DNA from 3 places in the Janthinobacterium glycogeni genome. Region 3 is predicted to be linked to each of the others. Evidence: predicted binding sites of a transcription regulator. Region 3 holds the regulator's gene; each other region holds the start of a gene.

Region 1 (6,407 bases), on a different contig from region 3:
CGGGCCTGTCGAAAACCTCGAACACCCTGTCCGTGCTGTTCGTCGGCGCGAAGATCGACGACGCCCTGTACGAAGAGCTGGAAGCGGCGCTGCTGATGTCCGACGCCGGCATCGACGCCACCGAATTCCTGCTGACGGAATTGAAGAAAAAGGTCAAGGAAGACAAGCTGCTCGACGCCGCCGCCGTGAAGGCCGCGCTGAAAGTGCTGCTGATCGACCTGCTCTCGCCGCTGGAAAAGCGTTTCGAGCTGGGCCGCCACAAGCCGCTGGTGATGATGATTTCCGGCGTGAATGGCGCCGGCAAGACCACCACCATCGGCAAGCTGGCCAAACACATGCAGTCGAACAAGCAATCCGTGCTGCTGGCGGCGGGCGACACCTTCCGCGCCGCCGCGCGCGAGCAGCTGATGGTCTGGGGCGAGCGCAACAACGTCACCGTGATTTCGCAGGAATCGGGCGATCCGGCCGCCGTGGCCTATGACTCCGTGCAGTCGGCAAAGGCGCGCGGCATCGACGTGGTCATGGTCGACACGGCGGGCCGCCTGCCGACGCAGTTGCACCTGATGGAAGAATTGAAGAAAATCAAGCGCGTGATCGGCAAGGGCATGGATGGCGCGCCCCATGAAACGCTGCTCGTGATCGACGGCAACACGGGTCAGAACGCCCTCATGCAAGTGAAAGCCTTCGACGACGCCCTGCAGTTGAGCGGCCTGGTGATCACCAAACTGGACGGCACGGCCAAGGGCGGCGTGCTGGCGGCAATTGCCCGCGTACGCCCCGTGCCCGTGTATTTCATCGGCATCGGTGAGAAAATTGAAGACTTGCAGCCCTTCGTGGCTGCCGAATTTGTCGAAGCGCTGCTCGGATAAGCCTATACATGATTGAATTTCAGCACGTCTCCAAGCAATACTCCCCCGACGCCGTGGCGCTCAGCGACATTTCGCTCAGTATTGGCAAAGGCGAGCTGGTCTTCCTGGCCGGCCCGTCCGGCGCCGGCAAGTCCACCCTGCTGAAAATGATCGCCGCCATGGAACGCCCCACGTCGGGCAAGCTGATCGTCAATGGCCAGGACATGGCGAAGATCAAGCCGGCCGGCGTGCCTTTCCTGCGCCGCAACATGGGCCTGATCTTCCAGCAGCAAAAATTGCTGAACGACCGCTCCATCCTGGCCAACGTCATGCTGCCGCTGCTCGTCGTCGGCGCGCATAAAGTTGCCGCCGAGCAGCGCGCGCGCGCCGCGCTCGACAAGGTGGGATTGCTGGACCGCGCCATGGCGCGTCCGCTGTCGCTGTCGGGCGGCGAGCAGCAGCGCGTGTCGATCGCGCGCGCCATCGTCAACCGGCCGCAGATCATCCTGGCCGACGAACCGACGGCCAACCTGGACCGCGCCAGCGCCAACAAGGTGCTCGACGCCATCAAAGCATTTCACTCGGTAGGCGTGACCTGCCTCATTTCCAGCCATGACGAACAGATGCTCGACGCCGCCGCCCGCGTGATCCACCTGAAGAACGGCCAGCTGGTCGCCATCGACAAGGCTACGCAAGCGCCCGTCTTCGCCCCGCCCGATCCCGACTTTGCGCCCGCCCCCGACCAGGACGACGCGCAGGGAGAACAGACATGAGAGGCTGGTTCCGTCAACACCGCTTCGCGCTCGGTTCGGCGCTGATTCACTTGCGCAAGTCGCCAGGCGGCTTTCTCTTGAACGTGCTCGTCGTCGCCATCGCCCTGTCGCTGCCGTTCGCCGGCTTGACCATGCTCGACAATGTGCGCCCGATGTCGGAACAGATGTCGGTCGACCCGGAAATCAGCGTCTTCCTGAAGATCGACACGCCGCGCGAGCAAGCCGTGGCCCTGGCCAGCGCGATGCGCAAGATCGTCGGCGAGCAGAAGGCGAAGATCGTCTTCATCCCGCGCGAACAGGCGCTCGACACGCTGAAAAACAAGAACGGCCTGGCCGACGTGCTCAGCACCCTGGGCGACAATCCCCTGCCCGACAGCTATGTGCTGAAACTCGACGCCTTCAGCAGCGCTAGTGAAGCGCAGGATGTCGATGCCGTGGCGGAACAGCTGCGCCACCTGCCCGGCGTGGAATCGGCGCAAGTCGATTCGGCCTGGGTCAAGCGCCTCGCGGCCCTGCTGGGCGTGCTGCGCCTGGTGCTGCTGCTGCTGGCGATCACCCTGGGCGTGGCCGTCATCGCCGTGGTCTTCAATACCATCCGCCTGCAGGTGATGCAGCAGCGCGATGAAATCAGCATCTCGAAACTGATCGGCGCCACGGACACCTTCATCCACCGCCCCTTCTATTACACGGGCGCCCTGCTGGGCCTGTGCGCGGGCGCGCTGGCGCTGGGCGCCGTGGCGCTGGCCTTGCAGCCGCTCAATACCGCGATTGCCGAATTCGCCCGCCTGTATGCGTCCGAATTCCAGCTGGTACCGCTGGCGCCGCTGCCGATGGCAGGCTTGCTGGCCGTCAGCGCCGGCCTGGGCCTGATCGGCGCCTTCCTCTGCGTGCAGCGCCACCTGGCGCGCCTGAACTGACCTTCCCTCCCATGGCGGCGCCTGCGGTGCCGCCATGCGCCTCGCCCCATCTGCTGTTATCTTGATATTTAGCAAGTATTCTTAAGGCTCGCTTCAGCCAGAGGCCGTAGACTAGCTACGTTGTCGTAAAGCGCTATCTCGCGCTGTTCATAGATAGATATCAAGCATTAGATCACCATAGTATTTAAGCTATCAGGACGATTAAATGTGCTGATTGGCACTCTCAGGCAGAGAGTGCTAATATAGGGACATACCAACAGCAGAACCGCCATGGACGCCAGATCAAGATGGTGCCGCGATCTGCAAAGTGCAAGACCGAATACGCAAAAACGAAGATACAAGCTGCCACGTCGCGTGATGTGGCCAACTGGAACAAAGCAAGACTACGAGGGAGAAAACATGACTATGATGTCCGCAACGTCCGCATTGGTTCCGACCAAAAGTAATGCGCTGGGCCTCGGATTCACTGGCAATCTGGGCAATATCGATGCCTATATTTCGGCCGTGAACCGTCTGCCCATGTTGACCCACGACGAAGAAATTTCGCTGGCGAAACGCCTGCGCGAAAAAAATGACCTGGCCGCCGCGCAAGAGCTGGTGCTGTCGCACCTGCGTCTGGTGGTCTCGATTGCCCGCGGCTATCTGGGCTATGGCTTGCCGCATGCCGACCTGATTCAGGAAGGCAATATCGGCTTGATGAAAGCCGTGAAACGTTTCGATCCGGACCAGGGCGTGCGCCTGGTGTCGTACGCCATGCACTGGGTGAAAGCCGAGATGCATGAGTACATCCTGAAAAACTGGCGCCTGGTCAAGGTCGCGACGACGAAGGCGCAGCGCAAGCTGTTCTTCAATCTGCGCAGCCACAAGACGGGCCTCGATGCGATGACGCCGAAGCAGATCGATGCGCTGGCCAAGCTGCTTGACGTGAAGCGCGAAGAAGTGATCGAAATGGAAACGCGCTTGAGCGGCCGCGACATCGCGCTGGAGTCGCCGACCGACGATGAAGACGACAAGTTTTCGCCGATCGCCTACCTGTCGTCGGAGCAAAGCGAGCCGACCAAGGTGCTGGAAGCGGAGCAAGTGACGCGCCTGCAATCGGAAGGCCTGGAAACGGCCCTGTCGAAGCTGGACGCCCGTTCGCGCCGCATCATCGAAGCGCGCTGGCTGGCCAACGACGACGGCTCGGGCGCCACCCTGCACGCCTTGGCGGAAGAGTTCGGCGTATCGGCCGAGCGCATCCGCCAGATCGAAGTGGCGGCGCTGAAAAAAATGAAGGGCGCCCTGGCCGCCTACGTGTAATCGAAAGCAATGCCATAATGCAAAAGGCGCCGCAAGGCGCCTTTTAGTTTTATAAATGATATTTATCAACAGATAAACATTGTCAGCCCTTATGCTGCAGCCAAGCCCTTGGTGATCAGCTCGGCGACGACTTCATTCAGATCCGCGCCGCGCTCCTTGGCGATGTTCTGCAATTGCAAGACCAGATCGCTGTTCAGCTTGACGGCGAAGGGTACCAGGCCCAGGGCCTGATCGCGCTTGCGCTGCTCGCGGCGGTCGACGACCACCGCTTCCTTACCGAATGCACCGGCGCCGGGAACATTCATCTTTCCCATCAGTTTCTTGGCATCGCTTTTGGCCAGGTCGGTTTTTTTCATGGTTGTTTCCTGATTTTCAAAACAGCCATTCTACGCAGTAATCGGCGCGCCGCGTGGCCGGCGCGTCAATTCATCGGCAATGCACCAATGGTGCGCCGGAAAAATATCATTTTGCTATTATCATTTTCATCCCACGCGTAGACGCCACGCCGGGGACGCTCCACCTGAAAGGAAAACCATGCATTACCTGAGCCACTCTTATCGTACTTTGCTGCTCCCCCTGTTCATCGCCTGCCTGGCCGTGCTGGCGGGCTGCGGCGCGGCCGGCAGCGCCGGCGACGCGGAAAACACGCCGCGCAGCGTCACCCACGTGCTCTCGCCGGGCGAACAGGTCGCCATCACGGCCACCGATACCCTGAAACTCGAGCGCGTCAACGACAGCCGCTGCCGCAAGGGCGCCGTGTGCGTGTGGAAAGGCTACGTCAGCTACAGTTTCAGTTTGCTCAACAGCGCGGGCGCCACCGACATCGTCTTGTCCGAGTCCATGCCCGGCGCCGCCAGTTCCGTGACCGTCAACCATCTGACGTTCACCCTGCTCGATGTCGATCCGGCCACGCCGCCCGCCCTCAACGCGGCCGAGCCCACCTACCGGGTCAAAGTGAAAATCACGCAGGGCGCACTGCCACGCTAAACGCTGTGGCGCCGCCGGCTGTCGGCCGGCGCCTGCTGCCGGTCCAGCATGCCGTAATCGCGCACGACGGCGGCAATGCGCAGCCGGTAGTCGTCAAACACGCCCTGCCGGCCGGCCGTTTGCGCCGCGCGGTGCGCTTCCAGCTGCCGCCATTGCGCCAGCGCCGCTTCATCGCGAAAAAACGATAGCGACAGCAATTTGCCTGGCTCGCTCAGGCTGCTGAAGCGTTCGATGGAAATGAAACCATCGACTTCATCGAGCAAGGGACGCAGTGCCGCCGCCAGGTCCAGATACTGCTGCCGCCCTTCGGCGCTGGGCCAGACTTCGAAGATCACGGCGATCATGCTCTTTCTCCATCGCTGAAGAGGGGGATGCGGGCGTTCAGCGAAGGCCGGTACGACCAGGCCAGCGGCATGTCTTCCAGCCCGCCGGCCCATGCCTGCAGGCATGCAGTGGCGATGGAGTGTGCGATGGACTGGCCCGGACAGGCGTGACGGCCATGGCCAAAGCCTGACTCCGCACAGCCGGCGCTGGCCAGCACCACGACGATCATCTGCCCGGCCGGTATGCGCACGCCGAGCAATTCCACGGCATCGGCCGTGTAGCGGCGCGTGTTGTGGATGGGGGGATCATGCCGGCTGACCTCGCGCAGCACAGCCGGCCACAGCCGGGGCGCGGCACGCAGTTGCGCGGATAAATCCGGCTGCGCGCGCAAGGCCACGACGGCATTGCCCAGCAAGCCGGCCGTGGCGTCGCACGTCTGCGACAGCAAGCCCACGAGGTTGGCCAGCACGCCGCCAGACGCCTGCCAGCCGACGGCATCCGCCCCGGTCACGATGTCGTGCAGCAAGCTGCCGGGCAAGGCATCCGCCTCGCGCAGCAACACGGTAAAACCGTGCAGCAAGGCGTTGGCCGCGTCCTGGGCGCCGGCCACTTGTTCCTCATTGCTCAGCGGCGACAAACAAGCGACAAAATCGCGCGTCCAGGCGGCCAGCGCCGGCCACTGCGCTGGCGCAAAGCCCAGCAAGTCCGCCATGCCGAACAGGGGCAGCTCGAACAGCGCATCGTTCAGCTGGGCGGCGCTGGCGGGAACGCGCTTGCCGGCAATCTGCAGCACCCGCTCCTGCAGGCGCGCCAGGTCCACCTGGGCCAAGGCGCGCGCCAGCACCTGTTTTGGCACGGTATGCCGTTCGCCGTCGTTCATGCGCACCAGTTCGGCAAAAATTGCGCCGCACGGCGTGCCCGCCAGGTTGAGCGGCACGCCCAAGCCCGGCGGGCGCACGCGGCAAGCGGGATGCTCGAGCACGGTCCGCACGCCGGCCGTGCCCGTCGCCAGCCAGCAATCGAGCGACGCCTCGAAACGCAGCGGCGGGCCGTCCGCCAGGCGGCGATAGTAGTCATACGGCGCCGCGTGGGTGACGGCGGAAAAAGGGTCGGCGGGGGCGAGAACAAAGTCGGGCAGCGGCATGCGCATTCCATTGCAGTAAGGTGGGGACACGAGTATGCTGCCCCTTCCACGACAACACTTCGCCCACGAACGAATCATGGATGACACACTTCCCTCGGCCGACATGGGCCTGGCG
Region 2 (6,407 bases), on a different contig from region 3:
CTGATCAGCTCACCGCTGACGACATCGTCGACGAGGATGCGCTTGCCATCCTGGGAGACAACGAAACTCTCCCAGCGGTGCGCCGCGTCCGGCGTGTTTTCCACAAAGTTCAGGTCATAGTAGGGCTTGCCATCGATGAGGCGCACGTCGGGCGACGTTTCCATCACGGCGCCATGGGCGCGGCCGCCCGACGCCTTTTCGATATGCGCCGACCAGGCCTTGATTTCCGGCAAGGCCATCAGCGCGTCGACGGCGCGCGCGCTCTGTTCCGGCGCCGCCTGGCTGTTCGCGGCCGGGGCATTGCCATCGTGCGGCGCGGCCTGCCGGTGCAGGTAGAAAGCGCCGAGCCCGGCGGCCAGCAAGCCGGCCAGGATGCCGGCGATGATGGTGGTTTTGGAAGAAGAGGCGCGTGGCGGCATGATGGTGGCGTGAGAAAGAGGGACGATGGCGGCCATGCTAAAGCAAAACGTGCAGGCGGGCAATCGTTGAAATTTCTAAAAAGCAAGACGAAAAAAAGCCACCTTCCGTGGAAGATGGCTCTCGGGGCTGCCGGGAAGGCGCTGGCAGCTTTTGGTCTGCCTGTCCTGTCCCGGCGTGGCGGCCGCGCGCGCCGTCGCCTGCGCGCGCGGCCGCCTGGATTACATCATGCCGTCCATGCCGCCCATGCCGCCCATACCACCCATGCCGCCGCCCATGCCGCCGGCTGCCTTGTCGTCAGCGATTTCGCAGACCATGCAGTCGGTCGTCAGCATCAGCGAAGCGATCGAAGCGGCGTTTTGCAGCGCCGAACGGGTCACTTTGGCTGGGTCCAGAACGCCCATTTCCACCATGTCGCCATACGTGCCGTTGGCAGCGTTGTAGCCGTAGTTGCCCGTGCCAGCCAGTACGGCTGCCACGACGACCGAAGCTTCTTCGCCAGCGTTTTGCACGATCATGCGCAGTGGCTCTTCCATTGCGCGCAGGACGATCTTGATGCCGGCATCTTGATCAGGATTGTCGCCCTTGACCGTGATGTTGGCGCGTGCGCGCAGCAGGGCTACGCCGCCGCCTGGCACGATGCCTTCTTCCACGGCAGCGCGGGTCGCGTGCAGTGCATCTTCAACGCGGGCTTTTTTCTCTTTCATTTCGACTTCGGTGGCTGCGCCAACCTTGATCACGGCAACGCCGCCGGCCAGTTTGGCCACGCGCTCTTGCAGTTTTTCACGGTCGTAGTCCGAGGTCGCTTCTTCGATCTGTACACGCACTTGTTTCACGCGTGCTTCGATCGAGGCAGCTTCGCCAGCGCCATCGATAACGATGGTGTTTTCCTTGCCCACTTCGATGCGTTTCGCTTGGCCCAGTTCGGCCAGGGTCACTTTTTCCAGGGTCAGGCCGACTTCTTCAGCGATCACTTGGCCGCCGGTCAGGACAGCGATGTCTTCCAGCATGGCTTTGCGGCGGTCGCCGAAGCCAGGGGCTTTCACTGCGCAAGTTTTCAGGATGCCGCGGATGTTGTTCACCACCAGGGTCGCCAGCGCTTCGCCTTCGATGTCTTCTGCGATGATCAGCAGTGGACGGCCAGCTTTGGCGACTTGTTCCAGTACCGGCAGCAGGTCACGGATGTTCGAGATTTTCTTGTCGCACAGCAGGACGAATGGGCTGTCCAGGACGGCAACTTGCTTCTCTGGGTTGTTGATGAAGTATGGCGACAGGTAGCCGCGGTCGAACTGCATGCCTTCAACGATGTCCAGCTCGTCGTTCAGCGACTTGCCGTCTTCTACCGTGATCACGCCTTCTTTGCCGACTTTTTCCATCGCTTCAGCGATACGCTCGCCGATCGAGTAGTCCGAGTTGGCCGAGATCGCGCCAACCTGGGCGATTTCCTTGGTCGTGGTGCAAGGACGGGCGATTTTCGCCAGTTCTTCGACGGTGGCGGCAACAGCTTTGTCGATACCGCGCTTCAGGTCCATCGGGTTCATGCCGGCGGCAACGAACTTCATGCCTTCGCGCACGATGGCTTGTGCCAGCACGGTCGCGGTGGTGGTGCCGTCGCCGGCGTTGTCGCTGGTGCGGGAAGCCACTTCCTTGACCATTTGCGCGCCCATGTTCATGAGCTTGTCTTTGAGTTCAACTTCTTTCGCTACCGAGACACCATCCTTGGTGACGGTAGGGGCGCCGAACGAGCGCTCCAGGACCACGTTGCGGCCTTTCGGGCCCAGCGTTACTTTGACTGCGTTGGCGAGGATGTTGACGCCTTCGACCATCTTGGCGCGCGCTGCGTCGCCGAATACTACTTCTTTAGCTGCCATGTTCAATTCTCCTGAGTTTCGGGATGTATCTGTCTATAACGTGGAAACAATTACTTGACGACGATCGCCATGATGTCTTCTTCGCGCATGACCAGCAGCTCATCGCCGTCAACTTTGACGGTTTGGCCGGCGTACTTGCCGAACAGGACGCGGTCGCCCACTTTGACATCCAGAGGACGGACTTTGCCGTCGTCGAGAATCTTGCCATTGCCTACGGCAAGGACTTCGCCTTGATCCGGTTTTTCAGCAGCTGCATCAGGAATGATGAGGCCGGACGCAGTCTTGGTTTCCTGGTCGAGGCGTTTGACGATGACGCGATCGTTCAATGGGCGCAGATTCATACAAAACTCCTTAAAGTTCAATGGATAGGTGTTGCTAAATGAATACATGCCTGGCACAGCGCCAGACGTGCTTTCAGTGACCGCCGTTGAAAGCAGCCCGCAACGGTCAAGCAAACCCCATGGCATCGGGTGCATGCCGGCGCTGGGCAGTGGTGGCATCGCGGCGTCGCCCGCCGCGTAGCGTTCCCTGCTGTTGCCCGGCAGACACCATCATGTCCTGAGGATTGCTACGAAAGAGTTTGTTAGCACTCTCTACTAACGAGTGCTAATTATAGGGACGGTAGGGGGCTTATTCAAGGGCTTATTCTCCGGGAAGATATGCATAGACGTTCTGCGCAGCCTGCATTTACGCAGGGTTTGCGCAAACGCAAGCCTTGCTCCCGGGCGTCAGCAACAGGCGCGACTCTAGCATGCCCGTCAGGCGAAGGGCGTTCCTGTACGCACAGGAAACAGAGTTTTACTATGGACTTTGATAAGATGATTGTAATTGCATATCAATATCGCCACATATCGCCACCTGCACGAGAAAGCACACCATGCCATCGACTACTTCCCGTCCCGCCCTGCGCCTGCTGGGCGCCACCCTCATCGGCCTCGCCTGCCTGGGCAATGCCGCCGCGCAAACCATCGTCGACGAGATCACCGTGGCGACCCTGACGCCGCTGGAAAAGGAAATGCTGCTCAATGACTTGTTCAACGATTTGAACAAGGATGACGACGACCAGGAAGCCCATGTATGGGACAACGGCGCCGACAAGGGCGTGCCGGTGAAAGTCACGTACAACTTCAGTAACTCCGGCATGACGGAGCACAGCCTGAAGGCGCACGTCTGCCGCGACCTGAAATTCGTCGTCACGGCGGCCGGCAAGTCGCAGGACCTGAGCCGCCGCACCTGTTCGCAAAATAGCGGCCGCTGGGATGTGCAGGGCAAGGACCCGGCGCCCGTCGTGGCTCCGCCCTTCCTGTCCGACGTGACCATCGCCAGGCTCAATGCGAAGGAACAGAAATCCTTGTTGACGGCCGCCGTGCGCACCCTGAAAGATGAAGAGGATGGCAAGAGCCGCCAGTGGAACAACAAGGGCCTGGGCAATGCGGCGCCGCTGGCAGTGCGCCTGACGCCCTCGGGGACGGACGCCAAACCTGGCAGCTACCGCCGCACTTGCCGCGACTTGACGATGGTGCTTGACGGCAAAGGCGGACAACAGACGCTGACGCGCCGCTCTTGCGAAAACCGCTATGGCGGACTCGATATCGAACCCGATTACGTCGACGAGTAACACGCTGCCATCGCGGCGCCGGCGGATGCGTGCAGATGGCGAAACGCGCCGGAAAAAGCGTGTATTTCACGGCAACTGACCTGCATTGATGTAAATATGTGTGACAGCGGCGTGATTCGATTGACGCCCATGGAGCGTCCGCCCTATAGTGGCGGGATGATTTCCGAATTCAACGAATTATCCGACAAAATAGGCCTGCTGGCCGAAATGACCCATGCGCTGCGTCGTGAAAACGCGCAACTGCGCAAGGACAATGCCGCGCTGGCCGCCGAGAACGCCCTGTATGTGCAGCGCATGCGCGAGGCGCAGGAGCGGGTCGAGGCGTTGCTGGAAAAAATTCCCGAACTGGTGCAAGCCGGCCTGGAGCAGGCAGCTTCGGAAGCGGGCGCCTATAGTGCCGAGAACGAGAAGGAAGCGTAATGCCGCGTGTCGATGTCAATATCATGGGCCAGTCCTACAGCATGGTGTGCCGCGACGGCGAAGAGCGCGCGCTGCGCGAAGCGGCGATCTATCTCGACAGCAAAATGAAAGCCATCCGCGACGCGGGCAAGGTCAAGGGCAACGACCGCATCGCCGTGCTGGCCGCCCTGGGCGTGGCCGCGGAATTCCTCTCCGTGAAGTCGCCGCAAGGTCCGCTGTCGGAACTGACGATACTGGAAGTGAAGCAGAAAATCTCGGCCATGCACACCGTCCTGGACAGTGCACTGACGCCCCAGGAAAACCTTTTTTAAGCGTGCACGCGACGATTTGTCTTTGCGATGCGCGATCAAAGGAGTAAACTTGGGTCTACCCTGCGGTGTTCGCGATTGCCATATATTCCTTGAACCATTTATGCGCATCGGTTGCGAATTTTGTTTGATGGGAGTGAGCGTCGCTCGTTCGACGAACCCGAAATTGAACTAACGTGACCACCTTGAACCGTTTGGTTCGGGATGCCGGCATAGCGGCACAGGCGGGGCCCAATTTGCATTACGTTTGTAAGTACAACTGTAAGTACAACTGTAAGTACAACTGAAAACGGTTGACGCATCGCTGCGCAACCGTTTTTTTACGTCTGGCGCTTTGATACGGAGGCTGCATGAAACAATACTGGCTGATGAAATCCGAACCCGATGAAGTGAGTATCGATGACCTGATGGCCGCGCCGCAGCACACCCTGCCGTGGTTCGGCGTGCGCAACTACCAGGCGCGCAACTTCATGCGCGACGGCATGCAGGTCGGCGACGGCGTGCTGTTCTATCACTCGAGCTGCCCGCAGCCGGGCGTGGCGGGCGTGGCCGAAGTGGCCAGCGGCGCGTATCCCGATCACAGCCAGTTTGAAGAGGGCGGCAAGTATTTCGATGCCAAGGCGACGCCTGAACAGCCGCGCTGGATCAGCGTCGACGTGCGGGGCCTGAAGAAGACGGCGCTGCTGCCCCTGTCCGAGATGCGCCAGATGCCGGAGCTGGAAGACATGCTGCTGCTCAAGAAGGGCAGCCGCCTGTCCATCACGCCGGTGACGCCGGCGCAATGGAAAGTGATTACAAGCAGGTTACAGGCTTAAGCTGTTCATCCGGCCGCGCGGGCCTTGGTGGGCGGCGTGCCCATCACCTGGCTTTTATACGCCCACACCAGCAGCGCGATGGCGCCGACGATCATCGGCAGGGACAGCATCTGGCCCGACGTGATCGGCACGCCCAGCCACACGACTTCCCAGTCCGGCGTGCGGAAGTATTCCGTGAAAAAGCGCGCGCAGCCGTACAGCAGCGTGAACATGGCGCCCACGGCCATGCGCGGGCGCTGCTTGCGCGCATACAGCCACAGGATGATGAAGACTAAAATACCGTCGACCAGCATCTGGTAGATCGGCGACGGGTGCACGGGATACGGAATGCCCGGCCATTGCATGGCCCACGGCAGGCTTTCCGGGGCGATGCGGCCCGGCAGTTCGGCATTGATGAAGTTGCCCAGGCGGCCCGCGGCATAGCCGAGCGGCACCAGCGGCGCGATGAAGTCGAGCACGTCGAACAGGTTGCGGCCCGCCTTGCGGCTCCACAGATACATGGCCAGGATGACGCCGAGGAAGCCGCCATGGAAGGACATGCCGCCATGCCAGACCATGAAGATCTCGAGCGGATTGTGCAGGAAGTATTCGGGACGGTAAAACAGCACTTCGCCCAGGCGCCCGCCGATCACCACGCCCAGCATGCCGTAGAACAGCATGTCGTCCAGGTCTTCCTTCTTCCAGCCCAGCACGGCGATATGCGGCTGCTTGATGCGCACTCTGCCCAGGAGAATGAACAGGGCGAAGGCCAGCACATACATCAGGCCGTACCAGTGCACGGCGAGCGGGCCGATTTGTATGGCGATCGGGTCGGGCATCGGGTGTATCAGCATGGGGTTTCTTTCTTTGTTTAAAGCTAAGGTTGCGTAGTATGGGGGCGCTGGCGGTTTTTTGCCTTAGCGGCCACTTAATTTATCGTGCTGGGTGGCCTATCTGCCTGCGCAGCAGCGCCAGAAAG
Region 3 (6,407 bases):
TCGGCGTCATCCGCCACCTGGTCAACCTGGAAGTGGTCAACACCTATGAAGGCACGCACGATGTGCACGCGCTGATCATCGGCCGCGCCATCACCGGCATCGCCGCCTTCAGCAACTGATGGACGCCTTGGCTTCCACCCTCGCCTCCACCCTGCGGCCCGCGCCGCTGACCGGCTTGCGCGTGCTCGACCTGTCGCGCGTGCTGGCCGGCCCGTGGGCCGGACAAATGCTTGCCGACCTCGGCGCCGATGTCGTCAAGGTCGAGCAGCCGGGCCGCGGCGACGACACGCGCTCCTGGGGGCCGCCGTATCTGAAGGACGAGGACGGCCGCGATACGGCCGAGGCCGCCTACTTCCAGTGCGCCAACCGCAACAAGCGCTCCTTGTGCATCGACCTGGCCTCCCCTGAAGGGCAAGCCCTGGTGCGCAAGCTGGCAGCCGAATCGGACGTGCTGCTGGAAAATTTCAAATTGGACGGCTTGAAGCAATACGGTCTCGATGCGGCCAGCTTGCTGGCGCTCAACCCGCGCCTCGTGTACTGCTCCATCACGGGTTTCGGCCAGGATGGGCCGTATGCGGCGCGCGCCGGCTATGACTTTTTGATCCAGGGCATGGGCGGCTTGATGAGCATCACGGGCGTGCCCGATGGCCAGCCGGGCGCGGGACCGCAAAAAGTGGGCGTGGCGCAGACGGACATCCTGACGGGCCTGTACGCCACCATCGCCGTGCAGGCGGCATTGGCCGAACGCGAGCGCTCGGGACTGGGCCAGCATATCGACCTGGCACTGCTGGACGTGCAGGTGGCGGCGCTGGGCAACCAGGCCGCCAATTACTTGTGCGGCGGCAAGGTGCCCCAGCGCATGGGCAATGCGCATCCGAACATCGTGCCGTATCAAGACTTCCCCACGGCCGATGGCGACATGATTCTGGCGATCGGTAACGATGGGCAATTCTCACGCTTCTGCGCCATCGCCGGCCACCCGGAATGGGCGCAGGATGAACGCTTCGCCACCAATCCGCAACGCGTGGCGCACCGGGCGATCTTGATCCCCTTGATGCGCCAGACCACGGTCATGCGCACGACGGCCGAGTGGATCAGCGCCTTCGAAGCGCAAGCCGTGCCGTGCGGCCCCGTCAACCGCATCGACCAGGTCTTTGCCGACCCGCAAGTGGTAGCGCGCGGCTTGAAAGTGGAGATGGCGCATCCGACGGCGGGCACGGTGGCGCTGGTGGCCAATCCCGTGCGCCTGTCAGCTTCTCCGGTGCAGTACCGCTTGCCGCCGCCCTTGCTGGGACAGCATACGCAGGAGGTGTTGCAGCAATGGCTGGGCCTGGATAACAGCCAGATCGACGGCTTGCGCGAACGCAAGGTCGTGTAAATGTTGGGTAGGTCGGATTAGGCCCTGCGGGCCGTAATCCGACGCATTGGTTGGTGCTGGTAACGTCGGATTACGCGCTTGCGCGCTAATCCGACCTACTTCAATACCAGCTTCAGCGCCGGCTTTTCACCGTAATCGTCATAGCGCTCATTGATGCCGGCGATGCAGAACGTGATTTCTTCCAGTAAATCAGGCACTTGCGCCTTCATCGCTTCCGCATCCTGCACGACGATGTCGAGCACTTCGTTCGGTTTCAAACGGAACTGCGTCATGTTTTCATCGTCGCGCAAATAGCTGAGGCAATCGACCCAGGCATCCATGCTGTTGCCGTAGAACTCGGGGAAACCGAAGGCTTGCACGCATTGCGCGTGGAAGCTCGCTTCATCGGTGATGTCTTTTCCATTCAGGATGGCAGTGGCCATGGTCTTCCTCAGTTCTTCAGCGACAGCACATCCTGCATGTCGTACAGGCCCGTCGGCTTGTCGGCCAGGAAACGCGCAGCGCGCAGCGCGCCGTGGGCGTAGGTGACGCGGCTGCTCGACTTGTGGCTGATCTCGATGCGCTCGCCGATGCCGGCAAACAGTACCGTATGGTCGCCGACGATATCGCCGCCGCGGATGGTGGCAAAGCCGATGGTTGACGGATCGCGTTCGCCCGTCACGCCTTCGCGGCCGTACACGGCGCATTCCTTCAGGTCGCGGCCCAGGGCGCCGGCCACCACTTCCCCCATTTGCAGGGCGGTGCCCGACGGCGCATCGACCTTGAAGCGGTGATGCGCTTCAATGATTTCGATGTCGTAGCCTTCGGACAGGCTTTTCGCGGCCAGTTCCAGCAGCTTCATGGTGACATTCACGCCCACGCTCATGTTCGGCGCGAACATGATGGCCGTCTTTTCGGCGGCGGCGGCAATGGCGGCCTTGCCCGCGTCATCGAAACCGGTGGTACCGATGATCATCTTGATGCCGTGCTCGGCGCAATACGCCAGATGCTGCAAAGTGCCTTCGGGGCGCGTGAAGTCGATCAGATAATCGGCATTGGCCAGGCCGGCAGCCAGGCTTGACTCGATCAGCACGCCAGCAGGCTTGCCGAGAAAGGCAGCGGCATCCTGGCCGACGGTCGGCGAGCCTGCACGGTCGAGGGCGCCGGCCAGCACGGCGTCCGGCGCGTTGCTGACCGCTTCGATCAGGATATGGCCCATGCGGCCGCTGGCGCCAGCGATGGCAATTTTCAGTTCAGTCATTTTATTCTCTTACAGCAACTTATTTGGTGGGTTCAGCAGCGGGTGCCGGTGCAGGTTCGACGGCAGGCGCCGGTGCTGGCACAACTTCAGGCTTGCTCACAGGAATGGCGGGCGCGGCATCGGCCGGCACCGGCACGGCGCTTGGCGCCACGGGCGATGGCACGGCGGCGGCAGGCACGTCGGCCTTGGCGACCTTGGCGAACCGCGATGGGCCAGCGATGCGGTCGATATATTCTTTCTCCGTCGGCAAGTTGCCGCCTTCGAAACGTTCAACCTTGCCATCCTTGCCGAAGTACACGACCACGCGGCTGCTGGTGGTTTCGCCACTGCCCCGCGCCAGGCGGAATGGATAATCCCAGCGGTCCGCATGGAAGATATCGGTCAGCAGCGAAGTGCCGAGGACGAAACGCACCTGGTCACGCGTCATGCCCACTTTCAACTGGGCCAGCATCTCTTCGGAGACAAAGTTGCCTTGTTGAATGTCAGGACGGTAGGGCGAGAAAAACCACATGAATTTTTGCAGCGGCGTAATGGTGGTCGTTTGTGCGCCCTGTTCGGGGACCAGTTCCTTGCCTTCTTTTTGAGCGGCTGCCGGCTTTTCGCCAAGAATGCCACGGTTGGCGCAGCCGGACACGGCCAGCGCGACACAGACCATGCCTGCCACGACTGGTGCTCGAAATGAAATACGGTGCCAGAGAGATGGCAATACAGCCGGGGTTACGCGCATAAATGACCTCAATTGGATGAACAAAACGCCAGGAGTGACCGGCCCGCCAAAAAAAAGCATATTTTGGCACTCCCCGACAAAACGCTATATGATAAAGCACCTGACCCACATACGAGCAACAAACATGAGTAACAATCCTAGTGATCTCAAGGCAAGCGGCCTGAAAGCCACCCTGCCACGGCTGAAGATACTCGATATCTTCCAGAGTAGCCCGGTACGCCACCTGACCGCGGAAGACGTCTACAAGATTCTGCTGGCCGACAATATGGATGTCGGTTTGGCAACTGTCTACCGTGTCCTCACGCAATTCGAACAAGCCGGCTTGCTTAACCGCAACCATTTTGAAACCGGCAAGGCGATTTTCGAACTCAACGAAGGCTCCCACCACGACCACCTGGTGTGCCTCGATTGTGGCCGGGTCGAAGAATTCTTCGACGAAGAAATCGAAATCCGCCAGCAAAAAGTGGCCGAAGAGCGCGGCTTCAAGATCGCCGAACACGCCCTGGCCATCTACGGCAACTGCACCAAGACAGCTTGCCCGCACAAAACAGCCTGACCCACGCCGGCCGTTCCCGCAAGGGGCCAGCCGGCGCAGCATTGAACCGCATCAATGATGGCTGAGCGCGCTCGACAGTAATTTAGCGGTGATATCGACAATCGGGATGACGCGCTCGTAAGCCATGCGCGTCGGTCCGATCACTCCCAGCGTTCCCACGATCTTGCCGTTGACTTCATACGGCGCCGTCACCACGCTCATCTCATCCATCGGCACCAGGTTCGATTCGCCGCCGATGAAAATCTGTACGCCCGTCGCCTTGCTCGACACGTCGAGCAGCTGCATCAAGCCCGTCTTTTGCTCGAACATGTCGAACATCTGGCGCAGCGAATGCATATTCGATGACAGATCGCTCACGCTGAGCAGGTTGCGCTCGCCGGAAATCACCATGTCGTCGCTATGGTCGGCCATCGCTTCGCTGCCCGCCTCCACGGCAGCCTGCATCAGGCTGCCCATGTCGTCGCGCAACTGGCGCAGCTCGCCTTGCAGGCGCACGCGCACGGCGTCGAAGGACAGGCCGCCATAATTCTGGTTGATGTAATTGGCCGATTGCACCAGTTGCGCCGGCGTATAGTCGGCCTCCGTCAGCAATAAACGGTTCTGCACGTCGCCGCCGGGAGCGACGATGACGAGCAGGATACGTTTTTCGGACAGGCGCAGGAATTCGATTTGCTGGAACACGGACTCGCGGCGCGGACTGAGCACGACGCCGGCAAACTGCGACAGCGACGACAGCATCTGCGCCGCGTTGGCGATGGTTTTTTGCGGCTGCGGCGTCTGCAGGCGCATGCGCGATTCCACCATGTGCTCGTCCAGGTGCCGGACGGTCAGCAAGGTGTCGACAAAGATGCGGTAGCCGCGCGGCGTGGGAATGCGTCCGGCCGAGGTGTGCGGACTGGACACATAGCCGAGTTCTTCCAGATCGGACATGATGTTGCGGATCGTGGCCGGCGACAGATCGAGGCCAGAAATTTTCGACAAGGCGCGCGAACCGACCGGCAGGCCATCGGCGATATATCGCTCGACCAGGGCTTTCAGCAGTGTTTGGGCACGTGTATCGAGTTGCATGGTGTTTTATGTAAGCAAGTATTTTGTTAAGCAAGCGGCAACGAAAGCAGCCGAACGTGCATCAACAGCGCCTATTATGCACGTTCGCCCGTCCGGCGGCGATCAATCTTCCAGTTGCCTCTGCAGCCACAGCAGCAATTCATCAAAGTTGGCGCAGATGGCGTCTGGCTGCACGCCGGCGGCCAGGTGAGCATCGCTGCCCTTGCGATTCATCCAGACGGCGCGCATGCCGGCCCCCTGCGCGCCCGTCACGTCGAAATACAGGTCGTCACCGACATACACGGCTTCGTGGGGCGCCACGTCCAGCGCGGCGCAAGCGGCCAGGAAGATGCTGGCGTCAGGCTTGGCGACGCCAAAATCGCTGGCGGCAATCGACACTTTAAAATGCTGCGCCAGGCCGATAATTTCAAGGTCCGCATTGCCGTTCGAGATCGAGCCGACCAGCATGCGCTGGCCCATCCAGGCCAGGCCGGGCAAGACATCGTCATACGGCTGGACGCGATGGCGCGCCGCCAGAAATTGCGCGATGGCGCCATCGACCAGGGCGGGATCTTCGCCGGCGGCCTCGAAGGCGGTCAGCAAGCCCGCGCGGCGCAACTCGATCAAATTGCCATGGAAATGCGGTTGTTCATTGAGCATGGCCAGACGATGCTGGCGCAACAGCTCGATGGAAAACTGCTGCGCCACCTTGGGCGCATGCGTGGCCAGCCAGTCGTGCAGCAGGGTTTCGGCGGCGGCAATCACGGGCGCGATGGGCCACAGGGTATCGTCGAGGTCGAACAGGATGGCCTTGGGCGGCACGGCTGGTTTTACAGGGACAAGAGACATGGAACTCACTATAGATGCCGCGTCACGGTGCGCAGCCTGCATCTATTGTCGCACCGATCGCCGCCGCCGGCATGGCGGCGCCCCGTTGAAATGGGGCCGGGCCGGCGCTTCCCGGCAAAAAATTGTTACAGGGTGATACAAGGCAAGATCATCCGGCTTGCCAGATAGACTAAAATAGGCGCCATTCCAATGCGGCGCCAGCGTCCGCGTTGCGCTACCCACCCTAATTCGTTTTGGAGAATGTATGAAAAATTTGTACCTGCGCTCGATGCTGGCGACGGCTTGCGCCGTCACACTGGCGGCCTGCGGCGGCAGCGGCGGCAATCTGTATCTGAGCGGCCAAGTCGTCAATCTGGCAAAAGATGGCCTGATTCTCCTGAATAATGGCGAACGCCTGCCTGTCTCCTCAGGCCAGACTTCCTTTGTTTTCACCAAGCTGGTCAACACCGATGACCGCTACGATATCACCATTGCGCAACAGCCAAAAGGCGCCGTGTGCACGATTACCAATGGCGCGGGCAAGGCATCGAGCTATACCGTGACCACTGCCTTGGTGAGCTGCGTGACCAATACCTACCCGCTGAGCGGCACGATCACAGGCCTGACCGCC

Evidence for each region. Region 3 encodes HrcA, which represses chaperone genes, less so after heat shock. Its sites were predicted from a motif close to TTAGCACTCNNNNNNNNNGAGTGCTAA; they were not measured.
Region 1: rpoH (RNA polymerase sigma factor RpoH) is a predicted target of HrcA. The motif match lies at 2,753-2,779, and genes of this name have one in related genera.
Region 2: groES (co-chaperone GroES) is a predicted target of HrcA. The motif match lies at 2,872-2,898, and genes of this name have one in related genera.

What each region holds. Positions count from the first base shown of each region.
Region 1 is NZ_JBNYXP010000012.1:63,071-69,477, reverse strand. Features, by position in the region: gene ftsY (signal recognition particle-docking protein FtsY) at 1-869, shown strand, start outside; gene ACQ4W4_RS22955 (cell division ATP-binding protein FtsE) at 878-1,621, shown strand; gene ftsX (permease-like cell division protein FtsX) at 1,618-2,538, shown strand; gene rpoH (RNA polymerase sigma factor RpoH) at 2,944-3,837, shown strand; gene ACQ4W4_RS22940 (hypothetical protein) at 3,927-4,193, opposite strand; gene ACQ4W4_RS22935 (hypothetical protein) at 4,372-4,824, shown strand; gene ACQ4W4_RS22930 (antibiotic biosynthesis monooxygenase family protein) at 4,821-5,168, opposite strand; gene ACQ4W4_RS22925 (cytochrome P450 family protein) at 5,165-6,292, opposite strand; gene ACQ4W4_RS22920 (ArsR/SmtB family transcription factor) at 6,369-6,407, shown strand, end outside.
Region 2 is NZ_JBNYXP010000001.1:1,100,047-1,106,453, reverse strand. Features, by position in the region: gene ACQ4W4_RS05105 (hypothetical protein) at 1-455, opposite strand, end outside; gene groL (chaperonin GroEL) at 639-2,288, opposite strand; gene groES (co-chaperone GroES) at 2,339-2,629, opposite strand; gene ACQ4W4_RS05090 (hypothetical protein) at 3,166-3,906, shown strand; gene ACQ4W4_RS05085 (hypothetical protein) at 4,063-4,326, shown strand; gene ACQ4W4_RS05080 (cell division protein ZapA) at 4,326-4,637, shown strand; RNA gene ssrS (6S RNA) at 4,692-4,869, shown strand; gene ACQ4W4_RS05070 (EVE domain-containing protein) at 4,985-5,449, shown strand; gene lgt (prolipoprotein diacylglyceryl transferase) at 5,455-6,282, opposite strand; gene ACQ4W4_RS05060 (LysR family transcriptional regulator) at 6,362-6,407, opposite strand, start outside.
Region 3 is NZ_JBNYXP010000002.1:454,473-460,879, forward strand. Features, by position in the region: gene ACQ4W4_RS07635 (acyl-CoA dehydrogenase) at 1-119, shown strand, start outside; gene ACQ4W4_RS07640 (CaiB/BaiF CoA transferase family protein) at 119-1,378, shown strand; gene ACQ4W4_RS07645 (barstar family protein) at 1,474-1,800, opposite strand; gene dapB (4-hydroxy-tetrahydrodipicolinate reductase) at 1,809-2,618, opposite strand; gene ACQ4W4_RS07655 (outer membrane protein assembly factor BamE) at 2,638-3,405, opposite strand; gene fur (ferric iron uptake transcriptional regulator) at 3,470-3,901, shown strand; gene hrcA (heat-inducible transcriptional repressor HrcA) at 3,953-4,969, opposite strand; gene ACQ4W4_RS07670 (HAD family hydrolase) at 5,072-5,797, opposite strand; gene ACQ4W4_RS07675 (hypothetical protein) at 6,042-6,407, shown strand, end outside.